DNA from 4 places in the Sporosarcina sp. GTC18466 genome. Region 1 is predicted to be linked to each of the others. Evidence: riboswitches for the same ligand, from Rfam matches in the RefSeq annotation. Region 1 holds a riboswitch; each other region holds the start of a gene.

Region 1 (7,844 bases):
AGTGCTTCATAATTCATCGCAGCGCCCTCTTGATCTTGAGCACTTTAGACATCCTGTAGCCAAAGATTCCAGCCAGTATGGCCAGGAGGAAATCTTTCGGCAGCGGAGGCACCATCCAGGCCCATGCAATCTTGTACGTAAATACCGGGGGTGCAGCAGCCCATAACTTATAGGCATAATACATCCAGTTCGTGCCGATCAGGTAGTTGATGACCGTCCCCAAAATCGCAGCTGCAATATAGGATTTCAAGCTGCTGTTCTTCTCAACAATCTTCCCTACTATATAGGCGACGATAATGAAGGAAACGACAAACCCGAATGTCGGACTGAGGAGCTGGCCAAACCCACCCGAGAATTTCGCAAATACAGGTGCACCCGCCAGGCCGACAGCCATATAGACCGTCATGGCAACCGCCCCAAGCCGGCTGCCGAGCAGCAATCCCGCAAGAACGGCGAAGAATGTCTGCAAGGTGATCGGCACCCCGCCGACCACTAAAAACGGCACGAACGATGTAATATTGGCACCGATCATCATGAGTGAAGCGAACATGGCGCAATACACCAGGCTCAGCGCACTCATACTCCCCTTTTGCTTTACTGTAGCAGTCGTCATACAAATAACCCCATTTCCATTTCCAAATATGTATTCCATTTTTAGAATATAAGATTACGAGGTATTGTGTCAACCTTATTTTATTTTAGGTTAACACAAATGAAAGGCTGTTGGCGTTGGCTGGAGGAAGGCCTGGCAGGTTATTTGGGATTCGGGCGCATGGCATGGCTAAACGGGCGTTCCTGGGCGGAATCGGGCGTTCGACATGGCTAAATGGGCGTTCATGGACGGATTCGGGCGTTCGACATGGCTAAATGGGCGTTCCTGGGCCGAATCGGGCGTTCGACATGGCTAAACGGGCGTTCCTGGACGGATTCGGGCGTTCGACATGGCTAAATGGGCGGTCCTGGGCCGAATCGGGCGTTCGACATGGCTAAACGGGCGTTCCTGGGCCGAATCGGGCGTTCGACATGGCTAAACGGGCGTTCCTGGGCCGAATCAGGCGTTCGGCATGGCTAAACGGGCGGTCCTGGGCCGAATCAGGCGTTCGACATGGCTAAACGGGCGTTCCTGGGCCGAATCAGGCGTTCGACATGGCTAAACGGGCGTTCACGAGCATAATTGGGGGCACGCACTCATGCCCACTATAAAAAGACGCACTAGCGGAAAGCCAGTGCGCCACTTCTTCTATTTTTTTCGTTCCTCGCTTTTCGGAAAGAGGAAATAAGCGAGGATCCCGCTGAGCAGGCCCGCCCCTAGCACGATCCAGAGACGGTGCTCCTTTGGGACTTCCTGAAAGTTATTGCCGAGCATGAACCAGGCGATCCATCCTACGATGATCGCGATCGGAACCGAGTATTTGAATATTCGCAAGCCGTTCACCTTCCATGTTTGTCCTACCGCAAGTGTATCATATCCGCCCTTTTGTGCAAACGAGGGTTGACGCCATGGGGAATCCACGTTATGATGTGTTAAATATTTCGAAAAACCTAATAATGATTCTTATCAAGAGAAGCCGAGGGACTGGCCCGATGACGCTTCAGCAACCAGCCATACGTGGTCAGGTGCTAATTCCAGCGGGCAAGCTGTCCGGCAGATGAGAAGGAGCGTTCATTCCACGCATGTAAAAGCCTTCTTTTTTCAATGAAGGCTTTTTTTATTTTTCCAACCTTCTCACTGCCGCCGGCTGATATAACATGAAAGGGTGCGATGGGATGAAGTTGCTAGAAAAATTGAAGACGAATATATTGACGGCTGACGGAGCGATGGGGACCCTCCTCTATTCCAACGGCATTGATTTTTGTTATGAAGAACTGAATGTGACAAAGCCGGAGACGATCGCCAAGATCCATTCCGATTATATTGCGGCGGGTGCAGATATCATCCAGACAAATACATATAGCGCAAACCGCCATAAGCTCGCCCGCTATGGCCTTGAAGATCAGGTGAAAGCATTCAACGAAGCGGCCGTCCAGATCGCCAAAGAAGCGGCCGCGCCAGGCGGGCAGTACGTACTCGGCACGATCGGCGGGCTGCGTGGCGTCCGGCGCAGCGACCTGTCAATAGAAGATGTGCTCCGTATCGTCAGGGAGCAGGCAGACCCCCTCCTTTCCGGACAACCGGATGGCCTGTTGCTTGAGACGTATTATGATTTTAATGAGTTATCCGCTGTTGTAAAGGAGTTGCGCGGATTGACAGACCTGCCGATCATCGCCCAAGTATCCATGGAAGAGCCCGGCGTGCTGCAGCAAGGGTTGCAGCTGAATGACGCGCTCCATGAACTGGAAGCGATCGGGGCGGATGTCGTCGGTGTCAACTGCCGCCTCGGCCCTTATCATACGATCCAGGCGTTCGAGACGGTCACATTGCCGGAGCGCGCTTTCCTGTCCGCTGCGCCGAATGCGAGTCTGCTTGACGTGGAAGACGGACGGATCGTCTATGTGTCGGAGACGGATTATTTCGGGCGGGCCGCTGTCCTGTTGCGGAATGAAGGCGTCCGGCTCATCGGCGGCTGTTGCGGCACGACGCCGAATCATATCGCTGCCGCCAAGAAACATCTGGCTGGTCTTGCGCCGGTCACAAAGAAGACCGCGAGACCGAAGAAGCCGATCATCATCCGGGAAGCGGAGCCTGCGAGCCATGAACCGCTTCACGAGAAGGCGAAAACCAAGCGGACGGTGATTGTCGAGCTGGATACACCTCGCCACCTGGAGACAGCCCCCTATATCGAAGGAGCGAAACAGCTGTATGCTGCAGGAGTCGACGCCGTCACAATGGCGGACAATTCCCTCGCTTCCCCGCGGATCAGCAACATGGCGATGGGGTCGATCTTGAAACTCGAGAACGACATCCGGCCGCTCGTCCATATCACGTGCCGCGACCATAACCTGATCGGCCTGCAATCGCATCTCATGGGACTGGATGCGCTCGGCATCCACGATATCCTTGCGGTGACAGGGGACCCGACTAAAGTCGGCGATTTCCCGGGTGCGACAAGCGTCTATGATGTATCGAGCATGGAGCTGCTGCAGCTGATCAAACAATTGAATGAAGGGATTTCCTTCTCGGGGAAACCGCTCCGCAAGAAAGCGAACTTCTCAGTAGCAGCTGCTTTCAACCCGAATGTCCGGGTGCTGGATCGTGCCGTGAAGCGGCTCGAGAAGAAAATCGAGTGCGGCGCTGATTATTTCATCACGCAGCCTGTCTATACAAAGGAAAAAATCATTGAGATCCACGAAGCGACAAAACATCTGGAGACACCGATCTTCCTCGGCATCATGCCGCTGACGAATATCCGCAATGCCGAATTCTTGCACCACGAAGTGCCGGGCATCAAGCTGTCAGATGATGTACTGGAGAGGATGCGAGCTTGCGGCGAAGACCGTCAGAAGGCGACAGCTGAGGGTATTGCGATAGCGAAGGAACTGATCGATACGGCGGCAAGCCTGTTCAACGGCATCTATATCATCACGCCGTTTCTCCGCTATGATATGTCACTAGAATTGATAGATCATATAAACGAACTTGATGCACAGAAGGAGAGGGGTTTGGTCCATGCCGAAACATCTTATTGAACAACAACTGGAGAAGCGCATCCTGATTCTTGACGGAGCGATGGGGACGATGCTGCAAGCCGAAAACCTGTCCGCGGAGGATTTTGGCGGAGAGGACTATGAAGGCTGCAATGAATACCTGAATATCCTGCGGCCCGACATCTTGAAAAAGATCCATTCGGAGTATCTTGAAGCAGGCGCTGACATCATCAGCACAAATACATTCGGCGGCACTCCGCTTGTCCTGAACGAATTCGGCCTTGGGGAGCATGCCCACGCCATCAATAAAAAAGCGGTCGAGCTCGCGAAAGAGTGCGCAGCAGAATTCTCAACGCCTGAGCGTCCCCGCTTCGTGGCCGGTGCAATCGGACCTACGACGAAGACATTGTCTGTCACAGGCGGCATCACATTCGACGCACTCTCGGAAGACTTTTATGTGCAGGCGAAAGCGCTCATCGAAGGGGGCGCTGACCTCCTGCTCATGGAGACGAGCCAGGATATGCTGAATGTCAAAGCAGGGACAATCGGCATCCGGCGGGCCTTCGAAGAGACGGGCATCGAACTGCCTGTCATGATCTCCGGAACAATTGAACCGATGGGCACCACCCTTGCCGGCCAGAGCATCGAAGCATTCTATGTCTCCATCGAGCACATCAATCCCCTTTCGGTCGGCCTTAATTGTGCGACAGGCCCGGAATTCATGACCGATCATCTGCGCTCGCTTTCGGACCTCGCGACAAGCTATGTCACCTGCTATCCGAATGCCGGCCTGCCGGATGAGGAAGGGCATTACCATGAATCACCCGAATCCCTGTCACAGAAGCTGAAAGGATTCGCAGAAAGAGGCTGGCTGAACATGATCGGCGGATGCTGCGGCACGACCCCCGCCCATATCCGCGCCATCCGGAAAGCGGTCGGCGGCCTCCCTCCCCGCCCGAAACCGGAGGAAGGCCATCCGCATGTCGTATCCGGCATCGAACCGCTCGTCTACGACCCATCCATGCGGCCGCTATTGATCGGGGAACGGACCAATGTCATCGGTTCCCGGAAATTCAAGCGGCTCATCGTTGAGGAGAAGTTCGAGGAGGCTGCGGAGATCGCCCGCGCCCAGGTGAAAGGCGGCGCGCATGTGCTGGATATCTGTCTCGCCAATCCCGACCGCGATGAACTGGATGATATGAAGCGGTTCATGGAAGAGGTCGTCAAGAAAGTGAAGGTCCCTCTTGTCATTGATTCGACAGATGAAAAAGTGATTGAAGAGGCGCTGAAATACTCGCAAGGAAAAGCGATCATCAACTCCATCAATCTGGAGGACGGCGAGGAGCGTTTCGACGCGGTGCTCCCTCTTGTGAAGAAGTTCGGGGCAGCTGTCGTCGTCGGCACGATCGACGAAACCGGGATGGCTGTGACGCGGGAACGCAAACTTGAAATCGCTCAGCGGTCCTATGACCTGCTTGTAAACAAATGGGGACTTGCACCGGAAGATATCATATTCGACCCGCTTGTCTTCCCTGTTGGAACTGGCGACGAGCAGTATATCGGGTCGGCAGTCGAGACGATTGAAGGGATCCGGCTGATCAAGGAGAAGATGCCTCGGTCACTGGCGACACTCGGCGTCAGCAACGTGTCGTTCGGATTGCCGCCGGTCGGGCGCGAAGTGCTGAATGCCGTCTATCTTTACCACTGTGTGCAGGCTGGCCTCGATTATGCCATCGTGAACACCGAGAAGCTGGAGCGGTATGCCTCGATTCCTGAAAATGAAATCAAGCTCGCGAATGACCTGCTCTTTAAGACGACGGATCAGACGCTCGCCGACTTCACTGATTTCTACCGGGACAAGAAGAAAGAGAAGACTGAAGACGATATACCGAAAACCGTACCCGAGCGGCTCGCTTATTATGTTGTCGAGGGGACGAAGGAAGGGCTCATTCCGGATCTGGAAGAGGCTCTGAAAATGTATGACACGCCGCTCGATATCATTAACGGGCCGCTCATGGAAGGCATGGCCGAAGTCGGCAGGCTGTTCAACGACAACCAGCTTATCGTGGCGGAAGTGCTGCAGAGCGCCGAGGTCATGAAGGCGTCCGTCTCCTTCCTTGAGCAGTTCATGGAGAAAAAAGAGGATGACTCTGGAAAAGGGAAGATCATCCTTGCGACAGTGAAAGGCGATGTGCATGACATCGGCAAGAACCTCGTAGATATCATCCTGAGCAACAACGGTTTCAAAGTGATTGATATCGGCATCAAGGTGACGCCCGCAACATTGATTGAAACGATCCGGAAAGAAAAGCCGGATATCGTAGGCCTCTCCGGATTGCTCGTGAAAAGCGCTCAGCAAATGGTGCTCACCGCCCAAGATTTCAAATCGGCTGGCATTGACATACCTGTCATGGTCGGCGGTGCTGCGCTCACCCGCAGATTCACGGAGACGAAAATTGCGCCTGAATATGGAGGCCCTGTCTTATTTGCGAAAGATGCCATGCAAGGTCTAGACCTCGCGAACCGCCTGCAAGGAGGCGGGAAGGAAGAGCTGCTGAGCGAGCTCATCGAAAAACAGGAGAAGCGCGCCCAGGCGGAAGCGATTCGCGGATCGCGCGACACTGCAGTCGCCGTTCTTGAAAAACCGGTTAAAACAGTCCGCGAAGATGTGCCGGTCTTTACGCCGCAGGATTTGCGAAGGCGGGTGCTGAAAGACTATTCGGTCTCCCACCTGTATCCGTATGTCAACATGCGGACATTGATCGGCCATCACCTCGGGCTCCGGGGGTACTCCGACAAGCTGCTCGCTGAAGGGGATCCGCGTGCTTGCGAACTACATGAACTGGTCACGGGTTTCCTGGAATCGGGGAACCTTGGGGCTTCCGGCATGTATCAATTCTTCCCGGCCCAATCGGACGGCGATGACGTCATCATCTATGACCCGTCGGATGCCAGCACGGAGATCGAGCGATTCACGTTCCCGCGGCAGGAAAAGGCGCCGTTCCTCTGTCTCGCCGATTATCTGAAGCCGGTCAGCAGCGGCATCATGGATTATGTCGGTTTCATGCAGGTGACTGCGGGACACGGGGTACGGGACTATGCGAACCAACTGAAGGCAGAGGGAAAATTCCTTGAAAGCCATGCCTTTCAGGCGACGGCGCTGGAACTTGCGGAAGGGTTTGCGGAGCGAGTCCATCAGGAAATGCGTGATCAATGGGGATTCCCGGACGCGACCGACTTCACGATGCGCGAACGGTTTGCGGCAAAATACCAGGGGCAGCGTTTCTCGTTCGGCTATCCGGCATGCCCAAACCTCGAAGACCAGACGAAACTATTCAGCCTGATCAAACCTGAAGACATCGGCGTCCATCTCACAGAGGAATTCATGATGGAGCCAGAAGCTTCCGTCTCGGCGATCGTCTTCGCCCACCCGGACGCCAGATACTTTAACGTGGAATAAGGGATTCAGATACGTCAAAAAGGCGAAGGGCCCATTCCCTTCGCCTTTTCTTCGTCCATATTTCAAGAGCATTTAAAAGAACCGGCGTCTCCTGCCGAATCCCTGGCCAGGCCCTGGACCAAATCCTGGACCGCCGAATCCTGGACCGAATCCTGGATATGCGGTCGTCGTGCCTCCTGGTACTGTTGTATTTGTCTCTGTGTAATAATGGCGTGGCACTTCCACCGTATGCTGACGATTCACATTAACAATCGGATGGATGTACGGCACTTCCTGAGGGACGAATGTGTCATGGTAGCGGTATTGCGTCGGGCAGACGACTGGCTGGACCTGATTATTCATGCATCCTCCATATTGCATCATCATGCTCACCTCCTATCACTATTACATGCCGGAATAGGAAGGACAACCGGGCGAGCATCTATGGGTGCACAATGATTTAATCGGTTCCCGGGTCGCTTCTGCGCAGTGAGTGATAGACATGCAGCGCCCGTTCCCTCGCTTTGGCATGATCCACGAGCCGAGCAGGATACGTTTCTCCTAGCTGCACGCCCGCCTGCTGCAGGACTGCACCGGGAGCTTTCCACGGCTCATGTATATACAGATCAGGAAGTCCGGCCAGTTCAGGCAGCCATTGCCGGATGTAAGCGCCTGCCGGATCGAATTTTTTGCTTTGCGTCACAGGATTGAAGATCCGGAAATAGGGAGCTGCGTCAAATCCCGTCCCGGCTGCCCATTGCCAGCCCATCGCATTGTTTGCCGCATCGAAGTCCACAAGCATCCGCTCGAACCATGCGGC
Region 2 (7,844 bases), 840 kb from region 1:
AAGTCGAAGATAAGGCGCTTGCGCAAGAGAAGATGCTCGTGAAAAACGCGAAGAAGATCGGCCTTCTCGCTGCTGGCATGGCGGCGCAGCGTTTCGGAACGAAGCTCGAGCAAGAGCAGGAAGTCCTCGTGAACATTGCGAACATCGCAAACAACATCTTCGCAATGGAATCCGCATTGCTCCGTACGGAAAAAGCGGTCGCGAAGAACGGCGAAGAGAAAGAAAAGCAGAAGATCCTCTACACAGAAATCTTCTGCCAGGAAGCATTCGAAGCGATCGAGAAGGATGCGAAGGAAACCCTTCTTGCGTCCGTTGAAGGCGATAACCAGCGCATGATGCTGTCCGCGCTTCGTAAGCTGACACGCTCGAACCCGTACAATATCATCGCGAAAAAACGCGAAGCGTCCGTCAAGTTGATCGAAGCGGAAAAATACGTAGTCTGATCATCACGTCCAGGCAGGACTTCTTGCCTGGACGATTTTCTGCTATACTGAAAAGAAAAACGGGGTGCATCAGTGATGATTACACTATATGGCTATCCGAAATGCGGCTCATGCCGGAAAGCGAAGAAATGGTTCGAGGAGAAAGGGATCGGCGTGAACGACATCAACATCGCCGAGAATCCGCCATCCGAAGAGGAGCTGAAAGAACTGGTCCGCCAGTCGGGACTTGACCTGAAGAAGTTTTTCAACACGAGCGGCATGAAATACAGGGAGCTCGGATTGAAGGACAAACTGCCGGGCATGACGGAAGAGGAGAAGATCCGCCTGCTTGTATCAGACGGCATGCTCATCAAGCGGCCGATCGCGACAGACGGCGCGCGGGCGACCGTCGGCTTCCGTGAAGACGCCTATGAAGAGACATGGTCACGCGATTAACTTCCTTGTCTTTACGCAGAAGATATGTCAAAATTGAAGAGAAGAAAACATGTATCTATATGGAGGGTTATGGGATGAGCACACCTACAAATCTACGTTATTCTGAAGAACACGAATGGGTGAAGGACGAAAGCGGCAAGTACCGCATCGGCATCACACACTTCGCACAATCTGAACTTGGCGACATCGTATTCGTCGAACTTCCACAAGTGGGAGACGAACTGAAAGCGGATGAGCCATTCGGCAGCGTGGAATCCGTCAAGACGGTTTCCGAACTATACGCACCGATCAGTGGTAAAGTCGTCGAAGTCAACGAAGACCTCGAAGACAGCCCGGAACTTGTGAACGAATCTCCGTATGAAGGCGCTTGGATGGTCGTCGTCGAAGCATCCGACGAATCCGAGCTTGAAGCGCTCATGTCTGCGGAAGACTACGACAAAATGACAGTTGGCGAGTAATTGAGATGAAGGCGTCGGACATTCCGGCGCTTTTTTCTTATGGCGCCGGAGAGGAGCAAGGCATATGGACGACAGCAGAGTGATCTTTGTGGAAGGCGGTTCCGACCGCAAACGGCTGCTATCCGTGCTGGCGGAACCCGTAGACATCGTCTGCACAAACGGCACCGTCAGCCCGTACAAACTGGAAGAACTCATCGCCCCCTACGAACAGCACGATATCTACGTCTTCGTCGACGCCGACGACTCCGGCGACGAACTGCGGGCGCTCTTCACACGCACCTGGCCCGAAGCGATCCACCTCCACACCGAACGCGCCTACCGCCAAGTTGAAACGACCCCGTACCGTGCCCTCGCCATCATTTTGATGGCGGAGGGGTTTGCGGTCCGGACGGATTTGCTTTATTGATGGGGGTTGGCTGATAACGGAAATAGGCGTCCGCCGGCCGAAAATGGGCGTTCCAGTTGGTAAATAGGCGTTCGAGGTCTGTAAACGGGCGTTCGGGCTGGTAAATAGGCGTTCGAGGTCTGTAAACGGGCGTTCGGACTGGCAAATAGGCGTTCGAGGTCTGTAAACGGGCGTTCGGACTGGTAAATAGGCGTTCACGGGACATAAACCGATCGTTCCGGCGTCTAATCGGTCGCCCGCCCTGCTAAACCGTTCATACCGTTCCACCCCGCCGGTTCATTTCATGTTTGCCCGCTGAACTGCTATACTAAAAAACACATTTGACAGACAGAGGAGGACGTGACGTGGAGCAGTGGACGCGGGAGCAGTGGGAGGAGATGCGGTCTGTTCATCCGGACATCGCCTATTATTTGTATACGCCGCTGTGCGGGACATGCCAGGTGGCTTCTAAAATGCTGGAGGTCGTGACGGCGATGAAACCGGAGCTGAAGATCGGCAAAGCGGATTTGAACTTTGTGGAGAGCGTGGCGGCCGATTATGAGATCGAGAGCGTGCCGTGCCTGCTGATCCAGAAGGACGGGGAGCTGGCGAAGAAGATTTATGCATTCCAGTCGGTGCCGTACTTGCTTGAAAAATTAAGTTGACACCCGAAATGAAAGCATGGTATAACTGTTACCAATCAACCGATAACTGAATATGTCGCTCTTATTGAGAGAGGTGGAGGGAAGTGCCCTATGAAGCCCGGCAACCGTCACGGAAGTGAAATGGTGCCAAATCACGCAAAGCGTTTGCTTTGGAAGATGAGAGATCGGAAACACGTATATTTGTGATGCGTATTGCCTTTCTGCTTGTCTGCGGAAAGGCTTTTTATTTTGCCGCGAAGAGCGACTACTAGAATCGACAACAATGAGAGAGGTGAACGGCATGATCCGGTTAACGGACGTTACGAAGCGGTATGGCAAACAAAACTCGAGTACCCTGGCGGTCGATGGCGTTTCGCTTGCCATCCAGCCGGGCGAGATTTATGGCATCATCGGATACAGCGGTGCCGGAAAGAGTACGCTGATCCGGTTATTGAATGGGCTGGAGCAGCCGACGAGCGGATCCATCCAGATTGCGGGCAAGGAGATCGCCTCCATCACGGCGAAGGAGCTGCGGGAGGTCCGGCAGAAAGTGAGTATGATCTTCCAGCATTTCAACTTGCTGTGGTCGCGGACGGTGAAAGCGAATATCGCTTTTCCGCTCGAGATCGCAGGCATGCCTCGCAAGGAGAGGGAGCGCCGGGTGGACGAGCTGATCGATCTTGTCGGCTTGCGCGGCAGGGAAGACGCCTATCCGTCTGAGCTGTCGGGGGGCCAGAAGCAGCGGGTCGGGATTGCCCGGGCGCTGGCGAATGAGCCGGACATGCTGTTATGTGACGAAGCGACATCCGCGCTGGATCCGGAAACGACCGATCAGATCCTGGACCTCTTGACGGATATCAATGAGCGGCTCGGACTGACGATTGTCATGATCACGCATGAGATGCATGTCATCCGGAAAATCTGCCATCAGGTCGCAGTCATGGAGGCGGGCAAAGTCGTCGAAGCGGGACGCGTTTTGAATGTCTTCCAGCATCCGAAAGCGGCCATCACGAAGCGGTTCATCTCCCAGGTGACCGAGAGCGCTGGCGCGGAGCAGACATTGAGCCATATCCGGGAGGAGATCCCGGGGGGCACACTCGTCAAGCTTGTGTTCATCGGCGAAAAGACCGAGCAGCCGGTGCTCTCCAGCGTCATCCGCAAATACGGAATCGACGTCAATATTGTCCAGGGGAATATCTCGCATACGCAGGGCGGCGCGTACGGTACGCTTCTGCTGCAGTTCACAGGGGATGCCGTGCCGGAAGCGATCCGATTTTTGAAAGAGGAAGGCGTACAAGCGGAGGTGATCGGCCATGAGTGAGTTGTTCCCGAACGTCGACTGGACGAAGATGTGGGAAGCGACAGCGGAAACGGTCTATATGACTGCCATTTCGACCGTCTTCACGCTCGTCATTGGCATCCTTCTCGGCCTCGTTCTGTTCTTGACGAGCAGCGGCCAGCTGTGGGCCAACCGGATCGTTAACGCGGTGACCGGCGCGCTTGTCAACGTCTTCCGGTCGATCCCGTTCCTGATCCTGATCATCCTGCTGTTCCCGCTGACGAAATTGCTCATCGGCAAAGTCATCGGGCCGGATGCAGCACTGCCCGCCTTGATCGTCGGGGCGGCGCCGTTTTACGGCCGCATGGTGCTCATCGCCTTGCAGGAAATCGATAAGGGAGTCATCGAAGCGGCCCGTTCAATGGGTGCGAAGACGCGGACCATCATCTTCAAAGTGCTTCTTCCTGAATCAATGCCCGCACTCATCTCCGGCATCACCGTCACGGCGATCGCCCTCGTTGGCTACACGGCGATGGCGGGCGTCATCGGTGCAGGGGGGTTAGGGAATCTCGCCTATCTGGACGGATTCCAGCGCAACCGCGGCGATGTGACCTTCGTCGCGACCGTCATCGTCCTCATCATCGTGTTCATCCTCCAGTTCATCGGGGATACGGCAGTGAAGAAACTGGACAAACGATAAAATCGGGCACAGCCCTTTTGAATAAAAACAAACACCAAAGGAGAGAGACACATGAAAAAACTGACACTCGCATTTCTCACCGCATTACTAGTGCTGGCGCTTGCTGCGTGCGGATCAAAAGACAAGGAGAACGCGGACGATAAGACGATCGTCATCGGCGCATCCAATACACCGCATTCATTCATCCTGAAAGAGGCGGCGCCGCTTCTTGAGAAGAAAGGCTACAAGCTCGACATCCGCACGTATCAGGATTACGTCCTGCCGAATAAAGACCTGGATTCCGGTGACCTTGACGCAAACTACTTCCAGCATATCCCCTACATGGAAGAGCAGATCAATGATTTCGGCTATGATTTCGTCAACGCAGGTTCCATCCATATCGAACCGATCGGCGTCTACTCGAAAAAATACAAATCACTCGACGAACTACCGGACGGTGCGACAATCCTGATGAGCAACTCGGTGACCGACCATGGCCGCGTGCTTGCGATGCTTGAAGAAAAAGGGCTTATCAAACTTGATGAGAATGTAGATAAAGTGAAAGCGGAAGTCAAAGATATCACGGAAAATCCGAAGAACATCGAATTCGATGCGAACTACGAGCCGGCGCTCATGCCGCAGCTCTACAACAATGACGAGGGAGATGCGCTCCTCATCAATTCCAACTATGCGATCGACGCGGGGCTGGATCCGCAGAAAGACGCAATCGCACTAGAAGCGCAGGATTCACCGTACGTCAACATCATCGCTGTCAAAAAAGGTGATGAGAACAAAGAGTCCATCAAAGCGCTCGTCGAGGTGCTGAAATCCAAAGAGATCCAGGACTTCATCATGAATGAATGGAAAGGCTCTGTTGTCCCCGTGACAGCAAAGTGAAGGAAAAAAGCTGCCCGGACAGTCACATCTGTCCAGGCAGCTTTTTACGTGAAAAGGAAAGGGAGCAAGACCGCAAGTCCGATAACGACGATGATGAACACCCAGGAAAGCGGATGGGCCCAGTTATTGGTCCAGCCGACGCCGAACCGTTTCTCGAGAAAGACGGAAGGGTCTTGCCGGTTATAGTAGAAGACGCCGAGTTTCCAGTACTGGTCATCGTCCCGGTCGATGACCTCCCCTTTTCTGCCGGACCCTTGCGTCTTGATCCGGCTGCCGCCCTGTCCGGTTGTGACCGACAGAAAGATGGCGCCCCCCGTCATAAAGACGACCAGGACTAGCGGAAGATACAGCAGCCACGCAGCAGGAAGAGGATATACCATCGAAATGGTAATGAAAGAGAACAGCAGTGTCAACAGAATGCTGCTCAACAGAAGATAGCCGGACCATCTTTTTCTGAACTTGGCGACTTGCTGGAAGGATTCTTCGGGCCTGGATGCGTCAACTTGCAATTTTGATTTTGCGATCGCGAAATTGATGAACAGGAACAGAAGCAGCAGGTACAGCTGCATGACAGGCATGAGCAAAACAGATTTATACGATTTCTCCGCCCATGAAGTGATGTTGCCGCTGAAATCATATTGCATAGGGATCTGATCAGGGATTTTTCCGTAGTTCAGTAACGCAAACAGAAGCGTGGCGATCGTAATAACGAAAGGGATGATGAACCAAATCGAAGAGACCGCCAATTTCTGGCTGCGGAAACGGGTATCCGTGACCGTGATTTGCCTGCTGCCCTTCCACTCGGGATGGTGTTGTTTTAACGTTTTCATCTTTCTGTGAAACAAGAGATAGATCAGGAAACTACCCGCGATATAAGCTGCGACCAGGACGGAAAACCATATGCTGATCGTCTGTTCGTCCTGTCTGCTTCCATTTCCGAGGAGCAGGAACACGGCGCTTGTGATGACGCTGAAAAGTATGGTGACGCCTGCATACTGCCTGCGCATGCGCACTAGCCGATCACTTTTGTAGATCTCTTCCGGTATCGAGACGCCGAAGCTTTCTGTTCGTCTCGTCCAGTAGGGAATGAAAATCGTAGCAGCATAGATCGGGATGAGCATTATGAATAAGAAAAGCGGTAAATTGAATTCCATCAGAACCCGTCTCCTTTTTCTTCAAATTGGCTGTACAGACCGCGAAGCAGCCGGGCGAAATCAGCTTCGCCGATCCCTCTGCAGAAAGCTTCGGCTGCGAGGGGCTTCAGGACAGTTTCGAGCTGGTTCAGATAGGCCTCATCCGCACGGGGCACACCGTCCGGATTGACGACAACGCCCTTTTGGCGGTGAATGAGTAGAAATCCTTCCTGCTTCAGCTGCTGATACGCTTTATTGACTGTATGGAGGTTAATGCCGAGGTCGGCGGCAAAACTGCGGACTGACGGCAGCGCTTCGCCTGGATGCAGCTCTCTTTTTGCAATCCCCTGGACAATCTGGTTGCGGAGCTGTACATAAATCGGTTCGTCTGATTCCAAGTCCAGTTGTATCAACACATCAACTTCAGCTCCTTCGTTCTATTTGTTATACTCATAATATAACAGTTAGAATTATAATATGCAACGGCAAACCTGAAGGGGATTGCCGGGAAGAATTTATTTACTAGATAGAAAATTTAAATCTGCATATCCTGTCTCACTTTTCTATGGTAAAGTATCTAAAAAATATCATTGAATTGGAAGGGGAATAGGGTATGAGGAAAATAGGATTGATCTGGCGCATCCTGATCGCCATAGGCCTAGCCGTCCTGCTTGGCTGGGCGCTGCCGAAGCTGCACGAGGGATTCGCGGAAGGATTCGGGCGTGTGTTCGCGACGTTCAACATGATTTTCGGAGGCTTCCTGAACTTTGTCGTGCCGCTCATCATCCTGGCATTCATCGCACCGGGAATCGCGAAACTTGGCAAGGGATCCGGCAAACTCCTTGGCCTAGCGACTGTTTTTGCATACATATCCACGATCATTGCGGGCGTCCTCGCCTTTTTTGCAGCGCGGATGATCTTGCCGAATTTCATCAACACCGGGGTGGAAAAGATCGAAGGGAGCCGTGAAGCGCTGACGAGTTTCTTCGACATCGAGATGGATCCCGTCATGGGCGTCATGACGGCGCTACTGCTCGCGTTCGTGCTCGGGATCGGCATGGCGGCGATCGGCAGCAAGACGATGCTCACGTTCTTTGAAGAATTCAATCTGATCATCGAAAAAGTGATCTCCTTCATCATCATCCCGCTGCTCCCGATCCATATTTTCGGGATTTTCCTGAACATGACATATACCGGCGAAGTCGCGAAAGTGCTGTCGGTGTTCGCCGTTGTGTTCGTCATGATCATCATCCTGCATCTGATCATGCTGACGCTGCAATACACAGTCGCCGGTTCGTTGAATAAAAAGAATCCGTTTTATCTAATGAAGACGATGGCGCCGGCCTATATGACGGCGATCGGCACCCAGTCGTCTGCGGCGACCATTCCGGTGACGCTCCGCCAGGCGAAGAAGACGGGCGCTTCCGAGCGGGTGACCGATTTCACAATCCCGCTGTTTGCGACGATCCATCTGTCGGGAAGCACGATCAC
Region 3 (7,844 bases), 920 kb from region 1:
TGAGCTCAGCCGTCTGCCTTGCCCGTTTCATTGGACTAGTGAAAATTACGTCCCACTGCTCTTGTCCCAGGCGCCCGGCGACGCATTCCGCCATTCGCACGCCTTCTTCATCAAGCGGGATATCAGAGCTTCCCTGCACTCGCCCTTCCTTGTTCCATGTCGTCACACCATGGCGCACAAATCCGATCGTTGTCACGCATTTCCCACCCTTTTTGTTCAGACTACATACCCAAGACCGCGGAGCACATTGTCCATGAATGATTCGATATAGGTAAACACTTCGTCTCTCTCAGGCTCTTGATACAAATCATGGTAAAGCCGTTTCCATTCTTTATAATGGAATTCAGTGAGATCCTGTTTGAGGAGCCACTTCTTTGACGTCTCAATGTATGTGATCTTGTCCCGGCCGCCTGCGTGCAATAGGACAGGAATGTTTTGTATCGTCCTTTCCTGCATGGTGATCGATTTCATCTGGGCAAGCAGGTCGCGATACCACACAGCCGTCACGGCTGAACTATAATCACGGTCTTCGTTCGCTTCTATATATAATTCCGAATTTCTCGTAAGGAGCTCCGCCGCCATGCCATGATTCACTTTCATGGACGGTGACAGTTTTGTGAGCATCGCCTTGTATTTCGGCGGCTGATGGCGCAAAGCGAGCCATGGTGAGCTCAATATGCATCCTGCGCATTCCACCTTGCCGCCGCTGAGCAGCTGGATTGCGAGAGTCGCGCCCAGACCGTGGCCCAGGATGAAAAGCGGCAAGTTATCGAGCAATGCGACTTCCGCCATTCTCTTTATATGTTTATGGTACGCTTCGAACGCTTCATCATGGGTGCGGCGCCCGGTCCCTTCCCCATGTCCCGGCAGATCGCCTGTGACGACATGGAAACCGCTATTTCGCAGCTTTTGGGTGAGCCACGCATATCTCCGGTGATGTTCATATGCGCTATGAATGATCATGACAACCGCTTTCGGCTGTCCTTCCGCTTCCCATTTCCACATATGATGCCCTCCCTCTTCCGGCCGGACATTCATCCATCCTAAATCGATCCGACTTTGATACAATGAAAAAAGCAACTTTGATATAGTAGATTATACACGATTTTATTGGAAAGAGGGATGTTCATGATTTATCCATACAAAGATAAAACACCGAAAATCGATCCGACCGCTTATATCGCCGATTATGTGACCGTTACAGGAGATGTGTCAATCGGCGCACACTCTTCCATCTGGTTCGGTACCGTTATTCGAGGGGATGTCGCACCGACCATCATAGGCGAAAGGGTCAGCATCCAAGACCTCAGCTGCCTGCACCAAAGTCCCGGTAAAACGCTTTTGATCGAGGATGATGTGACAGTCGGCCATAAAGCGCTGCTGCATAGCTGCACGATCCGTAAAGGGGCGCTTGTCGGCATGGGAGCCATCATCCTGGACGGCGCCGAAGTCGGCGAGGGGGCTTTCATCGGAGCGGGAAGCCTTGTTCCGCCCGGGAAAAAAATTCCGCCGGGCTGCCTGGCACTTGGATCGCCTGCCAAAGTCGTCCGCGAGCTGAATGAAGCGGATCTGGAAGATATGAAACGGATTGTGGACAGTTATGTCGAAAAAGGAGCCATCTATAAAGAGATGCAAAAGTGAAGGCCATGAAGGAAAGCAGAGACGGAAATCCGCTCAGCTTTCCTTTTTGCCTGTCTCACTTCTCCGTGACAAACAGATATAGAATAGCCGACAAAATCGCAGCGCCGATCAGGCCCACTGCCAGCATGATCCAAACATTCATATCGACCACCAGATTATATACCCCCATTGTATGTACAATTCACTTCTTTTCTACCATACCAAAGCAGGTCGGACAAATCAAAAAAGGAGCCGGCCGCCAAGGGCTTAGGCTCCTTTTCCATCCATTCAATTTCAGCGGACGGCAAGTCCGGACTTTTCCAGGAGTGCTTCCGCTTTGTCCGTCTGTTCCCATGGCAGTTCGACATCTGTACGGCCGAAGTGGCCATATGCCGCTGTCTGCTTGTAGATCGGACGGCGAAGATCGAGCATCTTGATGATGCCGGCAGGACGCAGATCGAATAGCTCACGCACGAGATCGACCAATTTGCTTTCCTCGATTTTGCCTGTTCCGAATGTATCGACAGAAATGGAAACAGGCTGGGCAACGCCGATGGCATAAGCGAGCTGCACTTCACAGCGTTTCGCCAAACCGGAGGCTACGATGTTTTTCGCCACGTAGCGGGCTGCGTACGATGCGGAACGGTCCACTTTCGTCGCATCCTTCCCGGAGAAGGCGCCGCCGCCGTGCCGTGCGTATCCGCCGTACGTATCGACGATGATCTTGCGCCCGGTCAAGCCAGCATCACCCTGCGGCCCGCCGATGACGAAGCGGCCTGACGGGTTGATGAAGTACTTTGTCTGAGCGTCCAGCAAGTCAGCCGGGACCACTGCGTCGATGACATATTCTTTCATGTCACGCTTGATCTCCTCAAGTGTCGTGTCAGGGTGGTGCTGCGTCGAGATGACGATTGTATCAACGCGAAGAGGGTTGTTATTTTCATCATACTCGATTGTTACTTGCGTCTTGCCGTCTGGGCGCAAGTACGGAAGGATCTCCTCTTTGCGCACTTCCGCAAGGCGGCGGGATAATTTGTGCGCAAGGCTGATCGGCAAAGGCATCAGCTCAGGCGTCTCATCGCATGCGTACCCGAACATAAGCCCCTGGTCTCCCGCGCCGATCGCTTCAAGTTCCTGATCGGACATCAGCCCTTCCCTCGCTTCAAGCGCCTGGTTCACTCCTGCAGCGATATCCGGAGACTGCTCGTCGATCGAAGTGAGGACGGACGAAGTTTCCCAGTCGAAGCCGAACTTCGCACGCGTATACCCGATCTCCTTCACTGTATCTCTTACGACTTTCGGGATATCGACGTAGGTCGTTGTCGTAATCTCCCCGATCACGAGGACAAGTCCTGTCGTGATGGTCGTTTCGCATGCGACACGCGCATTCGGGTCTTCTTCTAAAATGGCATCCAGGATGGCATCCGAAATCTGGTCACACATTTTGTCCGGGTGTCCCTCTGTTACCGATTCCGATGTGAATAGTCGGCGGTTCGTCAATGTAATTTCCTCCTTAAACAACTTGCTCATATTGATACGGTACTCTATTTGTCCCAGTTTAATCCGCTCCCAGAGAGAGTCGATGTCAACATATACAAGGAATAAGGGTCTGACAATATAAAAAGCCCTTCTCTCACGTAATGCATACATGAGGAAAGGCATCATTTCAAAGCAGCACCTTTCACTCTTATCGTCCAAGGCATGCGCCTTGCTCCAGGTTGGCACCTTTTCGCGTCAAAAGCGCGCAGGTTGCCGGGTTTCGTAGGGCCTGTCCCTCCACCAGCTCGGGATAAGAGTATCCGTTCATTTATCAATGCTACGAAAAAACGAGCTTTTTGTCAAATCATTTCGATTGAAATCGCTTGAGTTTTTAATTAGTGTAGATTATTATTCTAAATGTGTTATACTAATCGAGAAAATAAGAAACCCACAATGTGGGACTACTATGTAAAGGACGGTACGTACAATATGATATCAGCGAAGATCGAAAACGGACTCAAGGAACTTCTCGCAGGGCCGAACGTGACGATCCAGCCTTCAGTTCCTGAACTTGTCGAAAAAGCGACAGCTCGCGGAGAAGCGGAATTATCGGCAGACGGCGCACTTAGAGCCCGCACTGGAAAGTATACTGGCCGTTCCCCTAAAGATAAGTTCATCGTCGAGGAAGTCACAACGAAAGATAAGATCGACTGGGGAAAGGTGAACCAACCGATTTCATCCGATATCTTCGACTCATTATACAAAAAAGTTATCGACCATCTCAACTCCAAAGACGAATTGTTCGTTTTCAAAGGATATGCAGGTGCGGATAAGGATTCCCAGCTCTCTTTGCAAGTAATCAATGAGTTCGCTTGGCAAAACCTCTTTGTCCATCAGCTTTTCATCCGTCCAACAGAAGAGGAACTGAAGACACATGAGGCACAGTTCACAATCCTGGCGGCACCAACATTCAAAGCGGACCCAGAAGTCGACGGCACTAATTCGGAAGCGTTCGTCCTCGTTTCCTTTGAACGCCGCATCGTTCTGATCGGCGGAACTGAATATGCAGGCGAGATGAAGAAATCGATCTTCTCCGTTATGAACTTCTTGCTCCCTGAGCGCGGCATCATGCCGATGCACTGCTCCGCAAACGTAGGAGAAGAAGGAGATGTCGCCTTGTTCTTCGGTCTTTCCGGAACAGGCAAAACGACACTTTCCGCAGACGCACAGCGCAAGCTGATCGGTGATGACGAGCATGGCTGGTCGGATAACGGCGTCTTCAACATCGAAGGCGGCTGCTATGCAAAATGTATCAACCTGTCCCCTGAAAAGGAACCGGAAATCTACGGAGCGATCCGTTTTGGCGCAGTGCTGGAAAATGTAGTGTTGGATGAAGAGACACGTGTGCCGGATTATGACGATAATTCATTGACGGAAAATACGCGTGCCGCGTACCCGATCAATTTCATCGACAATATCGTAGTGCCATCTGTTGCAGGGCATCCGAAGACGATCATCTTCCTGACAGCCGACGCATTCGGCGTATTGCCTCCAATTTCGAAATTATCGAAGGAACAGGCGATGTACCACTTCCTCAGCGGCTTCACTTCGAAGCTCGCTGGTACAGAAAGAGGCGTCACATCACCTGAAGCGACATTCTCAACTTGCTTCGGCGCTCCATTCCTTCCGCTCCCTGCAACTGTGTACGCAGAAATGCTTGGAGAAAAAATTGACAAGCATGACGCTCAGGTCTTCCTTGTGAACACAGGCTGGACGGGCGGCGAATACGGCGTAGGTGAGCGTATGTCACTTAAACATACTCGCACAATGGTCCGTGCCGCTCTAGCAGGCAAATTAAACGATGTAGAGACAGAGACAAACGAAGTCTTCGGCCTTGCGATGCCTAAAGTGATCGACGGAGTGCCGAGTGAAGTGCTGAATCCGCGGAATGCTTGGGCAGATCCGGCAGCCTATGACAAGAAAGCTGCTGAACTTGCAGATCTTTTCCGGAAGAACTTCGAGAAGTTCGACAATGTATCTGAAGAAATCATTGTAAAAGGCGGACCGGTTGCCTACTAACAAATAAAATCCAGGTGCGATCAGCGCCTGGATTTTTTATTTTTGCTGCTGTTTCATCCAATCACATAATTCCCTTACGATACGTGCATTTTCCGCTGCAGGGAAATGGTGGGTGTAATCGGGAAAATACCATGTTTCATATGTCTTTCCTTTATCACGGAGAGCATCTTCCAGCATGATGGCCTGCTCGAAGGACACATTTTCATCTTTCATTCCATGGATGATCAAGACGGGTGCATCGATTTCATCGACACGGAACAGGGCCGTCCGTTCCCGATATGCATCCGGCATATTGTTTGGAGTCCCGCCGATGACGCGTTTCATCATCCTGCGCATATCCTCACGTTCATTATACGTGAAGACGACATCTGATAATCCCGCCCATACTACCACCGAGGTGATGTCATCGCGCAAGATCGCCGTCCATAACGCCATAATGCCGCCTCGTGAAAAAGAATACAGATGGATGCGCTCCTTATCGAGTTTCGGATGCTGAAGCAGCACGTCAACCCCAAACACCGCATCTTGGCGGTCTGCTCCGGCGAATTCATCCCTGCCTTCCCCGCCCCGGTTGCCCCTGTAATATGGCGCAAATACTACAAAGCCTTGAGTCGCGAATTGTGCGACGCGCGCCGGCCTCACCATGCCAACATGCTGCATGCCGCCCCGCAAATAAAGGATTCCCTCATACTTTCCGTCAGCGACCGGTTCTGCCAGCAGCCCTTTCACTTTAAGGCCATCCGACATATATGTGATCTCCTCAAGACGGACGGCGGGATTAGGAGAAGGATACTGTTTTCGATGAACAATGCTTCCGTTATCAGGCATGGCGTTCCACCCACTTCCGGATTTCCTTCATGCCTTCATCTTTCATATGAAAGCTGAGTTCCGTGCATGCATCCAATTCCTCATCTGTCATCCAGACAGCGCCAGCGGTTTCAAACAGTTGCGGGTGTTCATTGATGGAAACGACATCACCCGTCAATACTGCCTTGCAGAAGGGCGTTTCTGTTTCCACGACATATTCCGCGAATTTCACCAGATTACTGATAGTGACGCCGGTCTCTTCGATTGTCTCCCGTATCGCCGCGTCTTCGATTGTTTCACCAAGTTCCGCCTTGCCTCCCGGGAACTCGATACCGCGCTCACGATGCCGGGTGAGGAGCCACTTCCCATCATGCTTCAGCGTGATGAGGACATGTCTGGCTTCCATCCCTTTCAAGTTTTCACCGAAGGTCAATTCGACATGGGCGCCTTTCAAATCGTTAAACGTAATCATTCCCTCACATCCTTTATATTAGTGTAGCGAAGGATGACTATTTTGGAAAGAATCCCGTCTCGCCGAATCATTGCAGTGGAGACGGCTTGAAAAAAGGCAGCTGCTCTACAAACTCCTTCGTTTCCTTGTCGCCGAATTCATGGATCAACGCATAGATTTTTGCAGTCCGGCGATCAATATCATGATTGTCGCGGTCAAAGTGATACGGCACATACGGCAGATGGGATCGAAGGAAATTCCGGAACTCCAGGCGGCTCATCTGCTCAAAAAGCTGTTCAAATACCGGTATATAATCTTTCGAGACTGCGACTTCGTATTCCCAAGGTGATGAGTATTTATCATTCAATATTTGTTGGTTGACGACCGACACGTACATTTTCACTTTTTCCTGTTCCATTGATATCATCCTTTTTCTCCGTAGTATGAGAAAGAATGTCCAGTTCATACTAAAACCCGATGAGCGGAATTTCGCCCATCGGGTCATTCAATGCATTATTCGGTTCCATTAGCAGCGCGTTCTACAGCAAGCGCCACATTTTGATGTACCATCGGATCAAGCGGATGCGGGACCAGATCTCCTGGTTTCGTCGTTTCCAGGATGGCAAGTGCCGCCGCGATGAGCATTGGATACGTTATATCGTTCGTACGGGCGTTAAGCGCACCTCTGAAAATGCCGGGAAAACCAAGGACGTTGTTCACTTGCCGTCCATCAGCTGCAAACGCTGCTCCAGCTTTCAAAGCGACTTCCGGCTGGATTTCAGCATTCGGATTTGAGAGGGCTAAAATAATTTGTCCCTTCCTTACCATCTCAGGTTTAATAAGACCTTCCACGCCTGTCGTCGCAATGACGATGTCGCATGTATCCATAATGTCCTGCACGGAATGCAGAGCTTTCCCTCCGAAACTCTCCAGCCTCTGCACGGCAACCGGATTCAAATCGGAGCCGTACATCTCCTTGACACCATAATTGATCAGCATACGGCTGATCGCAAGTCCTGCCGCTCCTAGACCGATTTGGCCTACGACCGAATTGGAAAGATCTACGCCAGATTGCCGGCATGCTGATAATACAGAAGCGAGTGTGACGACTGCTGTTCCATGCTGGTCATCATGCATGACCGGAATCGGTAATTCCTTCTTCAGCCTCTCCTCTATCTCGAAACAATGCGGGGACCCGATATCTTCGAGTAAGATTCCGCCAAACCCTTTATGGATATGCTTTACTGTTTCGACGACTTGATCGGGATCGCTCGTATCGAGCAAAATAGGAATGCCGCTGATGCCCGCGAATTGATCGAACAGGACCGCCTTGCCTTCCATTACCGGCATCCCCGCGACCGGTCCGATATTTCCAAGTCCTAAAATAGCAGTCCCGTCTGTGACGATG
Region 4 (7,844 bases), 400 kb from region 1:
TTACCACCCGCGAGCGCCTGTTTCGGCTGATGAACGCCTATTTACCACTCGCGAGCGCCTGTTTCGACTGATGAACGCCTATTTACCACCTTCGAGCGCCCGTTTCGGCTGATGAACGCCTATTTACCACCTTCGAGCGCCCGTTTCGGACGATGAAACTGTTTTCCGCCGCATCCCGCTAGTCTCGCATCCTTGTAATCGCAGATGAGCGACCGTTTAACCGGGTGAGCGAACCATTTTGCCGGCAGATCGATTCATTTAACCCGGCGAGCGATTCATTTAACCGGCTGTTCGAACCATTTAACCTGCCGAACAATCCATTTTACCAGCCTATCAATTCATTTAGCCGGCCGATCAATCCATTACTTACAACTAAGAACACCTATTCCAAACATTAATCAACTCTGAATCGATGAACCCGGTCGGATGGCTATCGAATGAGATAGCCCGATTGCCGAATGAGGCCTCATCCATCCGTCCGGACTTCCTGCCAACAAAAGAATTTACTTTCCTGCAGCAACAGGCACTGCTTTTTCAATCGCCTGCTTCAAGTCTTCGATGATGTCGTCAGCAGACTCGAGGCCGATGGACAAGCGGATGAGCTCTTCCGAGACGCCAGAGTTCTTCAAATCCTCGGCAGACAATTGCTGGTGGGTTGTCGAAGCCGGGTGGATGATGAGCGATTTCGCGTCGCCGACGTTTGCCACATGTGACCAGATCTTCACGTTGTCAATTACCTTGCGGCCTGCTTCCCGTCCGCCTTTGATGCCGAAGACGATGATGGAGCCTGACCCGTTTTTCAAGTATTTATTCGCATTAGCGGCTGATGGATGGTCTTCGAATCCTGCATATGTCACCCAGTCGACGGCCGGATGGTCACGCAGGAACTCCGCCACTTTCTGCGCATTCTCGTTGTGCCGCGTTACACGGAGATGAAGTGTTTCCAGGCCTTGCAGGAAGTTGAACGCGCTGTCCGGATCGAGGCAAGGGCCGAAATCGCGCAGCAACTGTACGCGGAGCTTTGTGGCGAACGCGGCGTTTGCCGTATCGATGCCATAACGAAGTCCGTGGTACGTTTCATCCGGCTCTGTGAAGCCCGGGAATTTCCCTTGCGTCCAGTCGAATTTGCCGGCATCGACGACGACACCGCCAATCGTTGTCCCGTGCCCTCCGATCCACTTTGTCGCGGAATGGATGACGACGTCCGCACCGTGCTCAATCGGGTTCGCTCCGTATGGGGAAGCGAATGTGCTGTCGATGAGGAACGGGATGCCATTCTCATGGGCCACCTTCGCGACCGCTTCAATATCAAGGACATGGAGGCTCGGATTTCCGATCGTTTCGGCGAACAGCGCCTTCGTCTTATCCGTGATCGCTGCCCGGAAATTTTCAGGGTCCGTAGCATCGACGAACTTCACCGTGATGCCATAACGCGGCAGCGTCACCGCAAACAGATTGTATGTGCCGCCGTATAGATTGCTGGCAGCAACAATTTCATCGCCCGCTCCTGCGATATTCAAAATGGAAAATGCAATCGCCGCCATGCCGGATGACAACGCGACAGCAGCCGTCCCGCCTTCCAGCAGGGCAATCCGCTCTTCGAACACAGCGACAGTTGGATTGGTGATGCGCGTATAAATGTTGCCCGCCTCGGCAAGCGCGAAGAGATTCTGCGCATGCTCCGTATCGCGGAACACGAAGGATGTAGTGCGGTGGATCGGCACTGCGCGGGAACCTGTGACAGGATCCGGCTGCTGGCCGCCGTGAAGAAGTAGTGTTTCGGGTTTGAGTGGGTTGTTTGACATGTGAATGACCTCCAAAAATGTAGTAGTCAGATGAAAAAGGCAGCAGGCTTGCTGTGCGGAGGCGTTCAGGGGTTAATTGGAATAAAAAATACCCCTTTCGCTAAGGAAGAGGGGTATGCTTACGCGTATTCCTCCCCTTATCTTTCAGACCGTTCGCACGTTCTGTAGGAAGTAGCACCTTTGCAAGTTTGTCACTTGCCGGTTGCCGGGCATCACAGGGCCTAGTCCCTCCGCCGCTCTTGATAAGAGTATGGGTTAATTCAGTTTTTCATCTTGTTGAACAGTATAGAGACTCATATTTTGAAAGTCAAGAGGAAAAACAAAAATCTTTCTGAACGTTCGGATGAATGGAGAAAAAAAGGGGCTGTCCAATAAGTCCCTAAAATAAAACAGGTGGAGAAAAACGAATCGTTTTTCTCCACCTGTTTTTGGTTTTCCATCCGGTCCTCCTGAAAGCGGCTGGCGGATGCCAGCCACTTTCAGGAAGTTGTGGGCCAGTGCCACGATCCCGAATTCCGCGTTGACCTTCTCGAGGCCTCGCAAGAGAAATCCGCGGAACGACCGATTGCCCTTGATATGACCGAACACACTTTCGACCTCCACTTTCCGTTTGGCGTAGATGTCTTTGTTCGTCTCACATTCAAGGGCTGTCTTGGCTTTCGCTTTCATTTCTTCGTAGATTGGATTCCAATGGACCTGCCGGTTGCCTTTCGCTTTTGTACACTGCGCTTTAAGAGGACAGTCGGCACAATCTTCACATTCATAGATCTTATAGCTCTGCACAAGGCCGGATGCATTCTTCCTGTCCTGGTATTTCTTGAAGGGGACACGGCGTCCCTGCGGACAGATGAACTGGTCGGCCGCTTCCTCGTAGGTCCAGTTCTTCGCATTCTTGATGTCTTTTTTGTACTTCCGCGTCTGCTCCTTCAGATACGTGGAATAGGGGATCAGGAAGTCGAAACGGGATTCCTTCTCCTCGCCGATGGCGTATAGATAATTCTCTTCACTGCCATAGCCGGCATCGGCCACCACACGTGTCGGCATCGGAAGCCGGGATGCCGCAAGTTTCTCAAGATGCGGGACGAAACAGCGGGTATCGGTCGGCCGTTGATGTATCGTATAGAACACGATGAACTGATTCTCGGTCGCCATCTGTACATTATAGCCAGGCTTCAGCTGGCCGTTCTTCATATGGTCCTCTTTCATCCGCATGAACGTGGCGTCCGGGTCCGTTGTCGAGAAGCTGTTGCGATCACCGAAGAGGTCATGATGACGGGCATACTTCTGTAGACGCGGCAGGAAATCTTCCCGGATCAGTTTGGCCGGCTTCCGTAGGAGACTGCGTCGACTGCGAAGCGCTTTGCGATCGGGGACCGACTCTGTCTTCTCAATTTCCGCTGTCAGGATGTCCACCTGTTCCTCCAGTCTTTCCGCCAGCTGCTGGAGCTCTTCCGGTTTCGCTTCTTCCTTGGGGAATTCGCCAAGTTCCATGCCCTCTGCCTGCGCGATTTCATGGATGGACGCGAGTGTCTCCTGGATCTTCTCCTTCAGTTTCCCTTCGTACCGCTCTGTCGACTTCTTCCAGACGAACGAATACTTATTGGCATTGGCCTCCATCTTGGTGCCGTCCAGGAAATAGTTCTCCATTGTGATATAGTTCTCCTCGATCAGCTTTAGGATCATCGTCTCGAATAACTCATCCATCATCGCGGCCATGCGTACACTCCGAAACTCATTGAGTGTACGGAAGTCGGGTGTCTGACAGGCGGCCAGCCACATGGCAGGCAGGTTCTCCTGGATCAGCGTCTCGATTTTGCGGCTGGAGTAGACTTTCTGGGAATAGGCGTAGAGGATGACCTTAAGCATCATCTTCGGGTGGAAGGGGCTTCTCCCTCCACCGGAGTAATAGGCGAAAAGCTGCTCGTCCGGGATGGATTCGATCATCTCATCGACCACTCGCGCGACATGATGTGCCGGAATAAGTCCCTCGACATCGAAGATGGCGAATGCCTGACGGTTATTGTAGGGTTTGAACGTCCGTGTACGTACGCTTGATTGCGGGGAAATAGGTTCTGTCTCTTCAATGGAAAAGTGGAGTTGTTTTGTGGTATACTCATCACAAGTAATCTTCGGGTTACACATAAGAATCGTCCTTTCTTTGATGGGTTGTGGTGACTTCATCTTACTAGAAAGGGCGATTTTTTTGTAGTCTTTTACACGGGTCGCCAGTTGCTTGGAGTGCAAGGCGGCGACTCCTTGGGGATCAGCGTGTCAGGTGAGACCCCGCAGGAGCGCAGCGACGAGGAGGCTCACCGCACGCCCCCAGGAACGCGTCCGCCTGGAACGGAAAGCAACGGGTTCGGAGAGCTCTCGTCGGGTAATCGTTTCAACAAGAAAAGGGCTGCCACAGAAACTCAGTTTTCACTGACTTTCTGGACAGCTCCTCTCTGATTCAGATAATAAAATATGCAACCACCGATACGACAATTGACGTAATCGTCATGGCGAGAAGCGGCTTCATGGCGCGTTCACGAAGATCGCGCAGGCTGACATTCAGGCCTAGGCCGACCATGGCCGCGGTCAAGAGCCATGTTGTCAGCGTATTGACACCGGTCGTAAATCCTTCCGATACCGGGATGGAATGGCCAAGAACGTAGCTGCCGAGCACGCTGAGCAGGATGAACCCAAGGAGGAACCAAGGGAATTCGACCTTGCTTTCCCCTCCTTCTGCCGTCCCTTTGCTTTTCCGCTTCATGAAGTAAATGAATATGAAACAGAGCGGCACAAGCAGGAAGACCCGGCCGAGTTTAGCGAGCAAGGCGATGGCAAGCGCATCTTCTCCTGCCGGTTCCGCCGCGATGGCGACGTGCGCAAGCTCATGCAGGCTCATGCCCGACCAGATGCCGTAATCCGTCGGGATGAGCGGCAAGATCGGGCGCAGCAATGTGTAACCGATCGCAAAAACGGTCCCCATCATGGCAATAATCCCGACGCCGATTGCCGTGTCCTCGTCCTTCGTCTTCAAAATCGGCGCGACAGCAGCAATGGCCGCCGCCCCGCAGACACCTGTCCCGACGCCTAGCAGAAGGGAGATGTTTTCATCCGCCTTCAGCCATTTTGCGATGAGCACAGTGAGAGTGATCGCCAGCGCAATGATGAAAGCATCCCGCACAAGCAGTCCAAGGCCGTCACGGAAAACGACATCTATGTTCAGCTTTAATCCATAGAGAATGATCGCAACACGGAGCAGCTTCTTCGAGGAGAAGGTAATTCCCTGCCGGATCGCTTCCGGATAGCCGAAAAACTGCCGATAGGCGACAGCGATGATGATGGCGCTCGCCAATTGCCCGATATGGTCAAAGCCCGGAACCTTCGCCAGATAAAATCCTAAAAGTGCTATAAAAAAAGTAAATGCGACACCCGCCATCCACATGGTTCTTCTATTCGTCATAGAACTGCACCTCCTGTATCTAGGGTAATCCCTTCCAAACGATAAGTAAAATAAATTATAATAATGATTACGATAAGCAAACCATTATAAGAAAGGGGTCTGACCATGGACCAGCATCTGCAAATTTTCGTCTCAGTCGCTGAAAAGAAAAGCTTCTCCCGCGCTGCGGAAGCGCATCATATGACACAGCCTGCGGTCAGCCAATACATCCGGGCGCTGGAAGAGGAACTCGGCGTCAAGCTGCTGGAACGGACGAACAAATATGTGCGTTTGAACAAAGCCGGAGAAATTGTCTATCACCATGCGAAAGATATCTTGGCCTTATACGACAACATGCAGCGCCTGCTCGATGACCTGACCAACAAGGCAGCTGGAAAAATTTCAATAGGCGCCAGCTATACGTTCGGCGAGTACGTGCTGCCCCACATCATCGCGGAGATGAAGCGGGTGTTCCCCGCTATCATACCCTCGATCACGATCGGCAATACCGCGACCATCGCCGATTACGTCGCCAGCCACAAACTCGATGTCGGCATCGTGGAAGGGACTTTTTCCCGTTCTGAATTAATTACAGAAACACTCGCCCACGATGAAATGGTCATCGTCTGCTCGCCCGCAAATTCTTTGGCATCCGAGGAGGGTCCCATTTCGCCCGTCCGCCTGGAACATGAAACATGGATCGTCCGGGAGCACGGTTCCGGGACGAGGGAAGCCGCAGATGCGGTCTTCCGTAAACTAGGCATTTCGCCATCCTCCATGATGCGCTTCAGCAGCACGCAGCCCATCAAGGAATCCGTGGAAGCAGGGCTCGGCATCAGCCTGCTGTCGTACTGGTCCATCCAAAAAGAGCTGAAACATGGCGAACTGGCCGTACTTGACGTGCAAGGCATGCCTTACACCCGCACCTTCTCTATCGTCACCGGCAGCCCGTTCCGCACAAAAGCGCAGCAAGTCTTCATCGATCTTCTGCAAAATTATGAACTCGCCTCCCCGCATGACGGCGGGTGAGGATCCGGCAAGGCTGAACGCCTATTTATATGGACTGAACGACTATTTAGCGGGACGAACGACCGATTAAACGACGGAGTGATCCGTTTAGCCGGACGCGCGACCGAATAGGCGTCGGAGTGATCCGTTTAGCCGGACGTGCGACCGATTAAACGACGGAGCGATCCGTTTAGCCGGACATACGACCGATTAGGCGACGGAGCGATCCGTTTAGCCGGACGCGCGACCGATTAAACGACGGAGCGATCCGTTTAGCCTGGCGTGCGACCGATTAAACGCCCGAACGATTCTGCCAGCCGGACCAGACATGCGACCGCCTGATTAACAGTAATCTACCACCCCGCCTGCCGGGAGAATTACGGCGCATCTATTCCGTATGTCTAAACAATTTGATAAGATAAAAGAATCACGACACAACTTTCAGGAGGTCTTGGAATGAAAGACAAATTAATTGAACGGCTTACCCGCTATGCAAAAATAGACACGCAATCTGATGCGTCGAGCACGACGACCCCGTCGACGCCCGGCCAGTGGGACCTGCTCCACGAACTGCAAAAAGAACTGGCATCGATCGGCATGGAAGACATCACGCTGGACGGGAACGGCTACCTGTTCGCGACACTCCCGGCGAACACGGATAAGGATCTGCCGGTCATCGGCTTCCTCGCGCACGTCGATACGGCAACCGACTATACGGGCAAGAACGTCAAGCCGCAGCTTGTCGAGAATTATGACGGCAAGGACATCCAGCTGAATGAAGACACGGTCATGCGCACGGAAACGTTCCCGGACCTCAAAAGCTATATCGGCCACACGCTGATGACGACAGACGGCACGACGCTGCTTGGTGCTGACAACAAAGCGGGTATTGCGGAGATCATGACAGCGATGGAGTATTTGATTGCCCACCCGGAGATTAAACACGGTAAACTCCGCGTCGCATTCACGCCGGACGAGGAGATCGGCCGCGGCCCTCATAAGTTCGACGTCGAAGCATTCGGCGCCAAATATGCATATACCATGGACGGCGGCCCGCTTGGCGAGCTGCAATATGAGAGCTTCAATGCGGCTGGCGCGAAATTGACGTTCCGCGGGACGAATGTGCATCCGGGGTCTGCGAAAGACAAGATGGTCAATTCCATTTTGATTGCCAATGAATTTCAGGCTGCGATGCCGCCACACGAGATTCCGCAGGAGACGGACGGCTATGAAGGGTTCATCCATCTGATGGACGTCAGTGGATCTGTGGAGAAGACGACGCTCGACTACATCATCCGCTATTTCGACCGCGAGCAGTTCGAGGCGCGCAAGCAGCTCATGAAGGATACTGCAGCGGCACTCAAAGAGAAGCATGGTGACCATGCAGTGGAGCTTGAGATGGAAGATTCCTACTACAACATGCGGGAAAAGATCGAACCTGTCATGGAGATCGTCGATATTATCGGGGATGCATTCAGAGAGCTCGATATCGAGCCGAATATCGTGCCCGTGCGCGGCGGTACGGACGGTTCCCAGCTTTCTTACATGGGCATGCCGACGCCGAACATCTTTACAGGCGGCGAAAATTATCATGGAAAATA

What was found. Region 1 has a riboswitch for S-adenosylmethionine ahead of ACZ5FK_RS10915 (bifunctional homocysteine S-methyltransferase/methylenetetrahydrofolate reductase). Riboswitches for the same ligand answer to the same signal wherever they lie in the genome.
Region 2: linked by a shared signal. The riboswitch ahead of ACZ5FK_RS15400 (methionine ABC transporter ATP-binding protein) and the one ahead of ACZ5FK_RS10915 (bifunctional homocysteine S-methyltransferase/methylenetetrahydrofolate reductase) in region 1 are both predicted to bind S-adenosylmethionine.
Region 3: linked by a shared signal. The riboswitch ahead of metK (methionine adenosyltransferase) and the one ahead of ACZ5FK_RS10915 (bifunctional homocysteine S-methyltransferase/methylenetetrahydrofolate reductase) in region 1 are both predicted to bind S-adenosylmethionine.
Region 4: linked by a shared signal. The riboswitch ahead of ACZ5FK_RS08835 (O-acetylhomoserine aminocarboxypropyltransferase/cysteine synthase family protein) and the one ahead of ACZ5FK_RS10915 (bifunctional homocysteine S-methyltransferase/methylenetetrahydrofolate reductase) in region 1 are both predicted to bind S-adenosylmethionine.

What each region holds. Positions count from the first base shown of each region.
Region 1 covers NZ_AP044037.1:2,229,744-2,237,587, reverse strand. Annotated here, with positions in the region: gene bioB (biotin synthase BioB) at 1-17, opposite strand, end outside; gene ACZ5FK_RS10925 (biotin transporter BioY) at 14-613, opposite strand; gene ACZ5FK_RS10920 (histidine kinase) at 1,241-1,426, opposite strand; SAM riboswitch class I at 1,553-1,656, shown strand; gene ACZ5FK_RS10915 (bifunctional homocysteine S-methyltransferase/methylenetetrahydrofolate reductase) at 1,768-3,627, shown strand; gene metH (methionine synthase) at 3,608-7,045, shown strand; gene ACZ5FK_RS10905 (hypothetical protein) at 7,118-7,408, opposite strand; gene ACZ5FK_RS10900 (cryptochrome/photolyase family protein) at 7,485-7,844, opposite strand, start outside.
Region 2 covers NZ_AP044037.1:3,072,630-3,080,473, forward strand. Annotated here, with positions in the region: gene ACZ5FK_RS15375 (acyl-CoA dehydrogenase family protein) at 1-443, shown strand, start outside; gene ACZ5FK_RS15380 (arsenate reductase family protein) at 519-878, shown strand; gene gcvH (glycine cleavage system protein GcvH) at 953-1,336, shown strand; gene ACZ5FK_RS15390 (toprim domain-containing protein) at 1,401-1,742, shown strand; gene ACZ5FK_RS15395 (thioredoxin family protein) at 2,087-2,386, shown strand; SAM riboswitch class I at 2,445-2,549, shown strand; gene ACZ5FK_RS15400 (methionine ABC transporter ATP-binding protein) at 2,667-3,686, shown strand; gene ACZ5FK_RS15405 (methionine ABC transporter permease) at 3,679-4,344, shown strand; gene ACZ5FK_RS15410 (MetQ/NlpA family ABC transporter substrate-binding protein) at 4,396-5,220, shown strand; gene ACZ5FK_RS15415 (DUF1648 domain-containing protein) at 5,265-6,374, opposite strand; gene ACZ5FK_RS15420 (GntR family transcriptional regulator) at 6,374-6,769, opposite strand; gene ACZ5FK_RS15425 (dicarboxylate/amino acid:cation symporter) at 6,967-7,844, shown strand, end outside.
Region 3 covers NZ_AP044037.1:3,149,746-3,157,589, reverse strand. Annotated here, with positions in the region: gene ACZ5FK_RS15905 (histidine phosphatase family protein) at 1-196, opposite strand, end outside; gene ACZ5FK_RS15900 (alpha/beta hydrolase) at 217-1,005, opposite strand; gene ACZ5FK_RS15895 (gamma carbonic anhydrase) at 1,129-1,641, shown strand; gene metK (methionine adenosyltransferase) at 1,915-3,063, opposite strand; SAM riboswitch class I at 3,305-3,416, opposite strand; gene pckA (phosphoenolpyruvate carboxykinase (ATP)) at 3,589-5,178, shown strand; gene ACZ5FK_RS15880 (alpha/beta hydrolase family protein) at 5,215-6,006, opposite strand; gene ACZ5FK_RS15875 (NUDIX domain-containing protein) at 5,999-6,457, opposite strand; gene ACZ5FK_RS15870 (transposase) at 6,525-6,854, opposite strand; gene ACZ5FK_RS15865 (NAD-dependent malic enzyme) at 6,950-7,844, opposite strand, start outside.
Region 4 covers NZ_AP044037.1:1,831,689-1,839,532, forward strand. Annotated here, with positions in the region: gene ACZ5FK_RS08835 (O-acetylhomoserine aminocarboxypropyltransferase/cysteine synthase family protein) at 504-1,805, opposite strand; SAM riboswitch class I at 1,940-2,054, opposite strand; gene ACZ5FK_RS08840 (IS1182 family transposase) at 2,061-4,049, opposite strand; gene ACZ5FK_RS08845 (YeiH family protein) at 4,258-5,256, opposite strand; gene ACZ5FK_RS08850 (LysR family transcriptional regulator) at 5,362-6,264, shown strand; gene pepT (peptidase T) at 6,700-7,844, shown strand, end outside.